Regions from separate parts of the Neobacillus niacini genome, predicted to be linked through region 1. Evidence: a T-box and tRNA genes for the amino acid it is inferred to sense, from the RefSeq annotation. Region 1 holds a T-box; the other holds one or more tRNA genes.
The links. The T-box of region 1 lies ahead of leuS (leucine--tRNA ligase). A T-box ahead of a tRNA ligase gene usually reads a tRNA of that ligase, here a tRNA-Leu.
Positions count from the first base shown of each region.

Region 1 (2,390 bases):
ACACCGTTATGTATATGATCTTTTTGCTAATCGCTATTTTTGGCTATAAGGGGATTTCAACTGTTTCGGCTAAACCAGCGAATATCCTTCAGGATACAGCACTTGTAAAAGGGCGAAAAAATCTTTATTCTTTATTGATTTTATGTTTAGGTTATTTGTTATGCTGGGTCGGCTATGTTCAATGGATGACAACAATTGCTTCTTATACACAGGAAATTAACATATCATTATCGCAGTACAGCCTATTATGGACTATTAACGGTGCATTAATTGTTCTTGGCCAGCCATTATTAAATGGCTTGCTTAAGCATCTTGCTGCCACACTTAAGGTGCAAATCTTAATTGGGATTGCTATTTTTATTGTTTCTTTCTTAGTAGCGGGAAATGCTAGCGCATTTTCAGGATTTCTAGTAGCGATGATTATTTTGACGATTGGGGAAATGTTTATTTGGCCTGCTGTACCAACAATTGCGTTTGACTTAGCACCAGAGGGGCGCGAAGGGTTTTATCAGGGGATTGTCAATAGTACTGCTACTGGAGGAAGAATGATTGGACCATTATTAGGTGGAATTCTTGTTGACGTCTATAGTATGTCTGCACTATTTTATGTCTTAATTGCTCTATTCGTTATTGCAATCATAACGACTTTAACGTATGAGCGTATATTGAAAACGGAAAAGAAATTCAAAGTAAAACTATCTTAAACCTATTTTCCGGGCTTCCTTTAAGGAGCCTTTTTTTATGTTTAAAAATAATATGATTGGGTCAAACTGTTTTAGGTAAAAGTTACTTGCATACTGTTGGGAAATTTAATACAATAACCGTAATACTTTTTATAATTAATAACATTGATTAGGAGTAGTAATGATTCATACCTGTCTATAGAGAGTTGACGGCTGGTGCAAGTCAACGGGGTACATCATGAACTCGCCTATGAGTTGCAAACATGAAAGGAACAGTAATGTTTGCCGTATTCCGCGTTAAGGATGAATGAAGCGAGTGTTTACAACACTAATGTGGGTGGTACCGCGGGAAGATACATAGATAATCCTCTCGTCCCTTTTGGGATGAGGGGTTTTTTTATTTTTTTAGGAGGAATAGACAATGAGTTTCGATCATCAGCATATCGAGAAAAAATGGCAACATAAATGGGAAACTGAAAAGACATTTAAAACGAGTGAAGAATTTGATAAACCAAAATTCTACGCATTAGACATGTTTCCCTATCCATCAGGGGCGGGACTTCATGTTGGACATCCAGAAGGTTACACGGCTACAGATATCCTTTCACGGTTAAAAAGAATGCAGGGCTATAATGTTTTACATCCAATGGGCTGGGATGCCTTCGGTTTACCTGCTGAGCAATATGCTCTGGACACAGGAAACGACCCTGCAGAATTTACAGAAAAGAATATTAACACCTTTCGCAGACAAATTAAATCATTAGGTTTCTCATACGACTGGGATCGAGAAGTAAATACAACCGATCCAGAATACTATAAATGGACGCAGTGGATTTTCTTGAAGCTTTGGGAAAAAGGGCTTGCGTACATTGATGAGGTTGCTGTTAACTGGTGTCCAGCACTTGGTACAGTGTTAGCAAATGAAGAAGTCATAGATGGTAAGAGTGAGCGTGGTGGTCACCCAGTTGAACGTAGACCAATGAAACAGTGGATGTTAAAAATTACAGCTTATGGTGATCGTTTACTTGAGGACTTAGAAGAGCTTGACTGGCCAGAAAGTCTTAAAGAAATGCAACGTAATTGGATCGGCCGTTCTGAGGGTGCTGAAGTAACCTTTAACATTGAAGGACATGAAGAAACATTTACGGTATTTACAACTCGCCCAGATACTTTGTTTGGTGCTACGTATGCGGTACTTGCTCCTGAACATTCTTTTGTTGATAAAATCACAACAGGGGAGCAGCGGGCAGCAGTTGATGCATATTTAGATAAAGTAAAAACAAAGAGTGACCTTGAACGAACCGACCTTGCGAAAGAGAAAACAGGAGTTTTTACTGGTGCCTATGCAATCAACCCAGCTAATGGTGAAAAAATGCCAATCTGGATTGCTGATTATGTATTAGTAAGCTATGGCACAGGAGCCATTATGGCGGTACCTGCACATGATGAACGCGACTATGAATTCGCTAAACAATTTGACCTTCCGATTAAGGCTGTTGTTGCAGGGGGAAGTATCGAAACGGAAGCCTATACTGGTGATGGTGAACATATTAACTCTGAATTCTTAAATGGTTTAAATAAAGAAGAAGCAATCACTAAGATGATTTCCTGGTTGGAAGAGAAGGAAATCGGTACAAAGAAAGTAACATTCCGTTTACGTGATTGGCTGTTTAGCCGTCAGCGTTATTGGGGTGAGCCGATTCCAAT
Region 1 covers NZ_CP183883.1:2,291,244-2,293,633, forward strand. The annotation lists gene ACN6MT_RS10905 (MDR family MFS transporter) at 1-704, shown strand, start outside; T-box leader at 840-1,064, shown strand; gene leuS (leucine--tRNA ligase) at 1,105-2,390, shown strand, end outside.

Region 2 (2,390 bases), 870 kb from region 1:
GGGCGCGCCATATTTTATCGGGAAGTAGCTCAGCTTGGTAGAGCACTTGGTTTGGGACCAAGGGGTCGCAGGTTCGAATCCTGTCTTCCCGACCATCATTTGATTAATGGGGCCTTAGCTCAGCTGGGAGAGCGCCTGCTTTGCACGCAGGAGGTCAGCGGTTCGATCCCGCTAGGCTCCACCATAAACAACTTTACATGATATATTTGGCGGTGTAGCTCAGCTGGCTAGAGCGTACGGTTCATACCCGTAAGGTCGGGGGTTCGATCCCCTCCGCCGCTACCAAGGTTTTTTTACGAAGTAAAATAACCAAATATTTTTAAAAGTTATGCGATTGTTTTTACAGCGGAGGAATACCCAAGTCCGGCTGAAGGGATCGGTCTTGAAAACCGACAGGCGGGTTAAACCGCGCGGGGGTTCGAATCCCTCTTCCTCCGCCATCATATTACGATTTCCTTTATGTGGAGGGGTAGCGAAGTGGCTAAACGCGGCGGACTGTAAATCCGCTCCCTCCGGGTTCGGCGGTTCGAATCCGTCCCCCTCCACCAAGTTATTTTCGTTAGAAAATAACCAAAGTTTTTTGCGAGTAAAATAAGTTTCATTTAGGGGTATAGTTTAAAGGTAGAACGAAGGTCTCCAAAACCTTTGGTGTGGGTTCAATTCCTACTACCCCTGCCAATGAATTTGCCGGTGTGGCGGAATTGGCAGACGCGCACGACTCAAAATCGTGTTCCTCTGGAGTGTCGGTTCGACCCCGACCACCGGTATCTAAAAAACATTAAAACCCAAAAAACACTCACAAAGGTTGTAATTTTACTTTTGTGAGTGTTTTTTGTTGTAAACGTAAAAGAGTGAGAGTAGGAATTTTAGCAGCCAAGGAAAATACTTCTTGAAAACTGGATGTATAAAGAGGATCTGTGAGTTATATTAAGAATATGTATTAATTTTTCCTTCTACAGAGGGCTATCAAGACGAGAGCCGAAAATACACTGGTATATGCAATTTGCTTGGTTTATCCCCTTTTGATATAGTTTCATTATTCCTCTAAAAAACCTGTAAACTGATCCATACTAAATACCTCTGATGTATTCAAACTAACTATTACCCATACCAAAATAGAAGGATAATGGTATTAACAAGATTTAGCAAGTTGTATTTAGAGTAAGATGCATGAACGCAATTTTAAGGGTTATGTTTCATATTACTTCATAAAAATACGTTCATTAAATGTTTTTGCATTTTAATATGTTCACAAACGAAGTAAAACCCTCTGCGAATTTATCAAAGATGGGAGTTAAAAATAATGAAAAATGCTTCAACTGTTTTTTATGTTTCAATAGTATTATTGGTAGGTATAGTTTTCATGGGTATCATAATGCCAACATCGTTAGAAAAGGTCACGAGTAGCACTCAAGGGATAATAACCGATTCATTTGGGTGGTATTACCTTTTGCTTGTTTCATTGTTTGTGTTTGTGTGCTTCTATTTATTAGTAAGTCCAATTGGCCGGATTAAGCTCGGGAAACAGGAGGATAAGCCTGAGTTTTCACGTCCAACTTGGCTTGCGATGCTTTTTAGTGCGGGTATTGGGATTGGGTTAATGTTCTATGGAACATATGAACCTATTAGCCATTACATGCTTAGTTCTCCTACTGGTCAAGAGGGAACGGATCAAGGTATTAAAGATGCGATGAGATTTACTTACTTTCATTATGGCATCCATGCGTGGGCAATCTATGGATCGATTGCGATGGTTCTAGCTTATTTTACTTTTAGAAAAGGGGAGCTGAGCTTAATTAGTCGAACTTTACGACCTCTAATCGGGAAACATGCGGATGGAGCTGTCGGGAAAGCGATTGATGTCATTGCGGTCATTTCTACGGTTATGGGTGTGGCTACTTCATTGGGATTTGGGGCTATGCAAATTAATGGGGGCTTGACCTACCTATTCGATGTTCCTAGTACGCTGACAACGCAAACTGTCATAATTCTCGTTGTGACTGTTTTATTTATGATTTCGGCTTTAACGGGTCTAAGTAAAGGGATTAAAATTCTAAGTAATGTGAATATGGGGCTCTCGGCTGTCCTCTTATTGATTGTATTTATCCTTGGACCAACACTTTTTACCCTTAACATGTTTACAGATACAATAGGGACTTATATGCAAAATTTCATTAACATGAGTTTTCGTATTGCTCCCTTAAACGAAGAGGGACGTAATTGGATTAATGGGTGGACAATTTTTTATTGGGCTTGGTGGATTGCATGGGCTCCTTTTGTAGGGGTGTTTATTGCAAGAGTCTCAAAGGGCCGGACGATTCGTGAGTTTGTTGTAGGTGTCTTACTCGTTCCGACACTAATTGGATTCATTTGGTTTACAACCTTTGGGA
Region 2 covers NZ_CP183883.1:3,163,332-3,165,721, forward strand. The annotation lists tRNA gene ACN6MT_RS15605 (tRNA-Arg) at 1-10, shown strand, start outside; tRNA gene ACN6MT_RS15610 (tRNA-Pro) at 19-95, shown strand; tRNA gene ACN6MT_RS15615 (tRNA-Ala) at 109-184, shown strand; tRNA gene ACN6MT_RS15620 (tRNA-Met) at 209-285, shown strand; tRNA gene ACN6MT_RS15625 (tRNA-Ser) at 348-440, shown strand; tRNA gene ACN6MT_RS15630 (tRNA-Tyr) at 464-548, shown strand; tRNA gene ACN6MT_RS15635 (tRNA-Trp) at 605-678, shown strand; tRNA gene ACN6MT_RS15640 (tRNA-Leu) at 687-767, shown strand; gene ACN6MT_RS15645 (glycine betaine uptake BCCT transporter) at 1,304-2,390, shown strand, end outside.
Region 2: it has a tRNA-Leu gene. The T-box ahead of leuS (leucine--tRNA ligase) is inferred to sense a tRNA for this amino acid. The anticodon was not compared.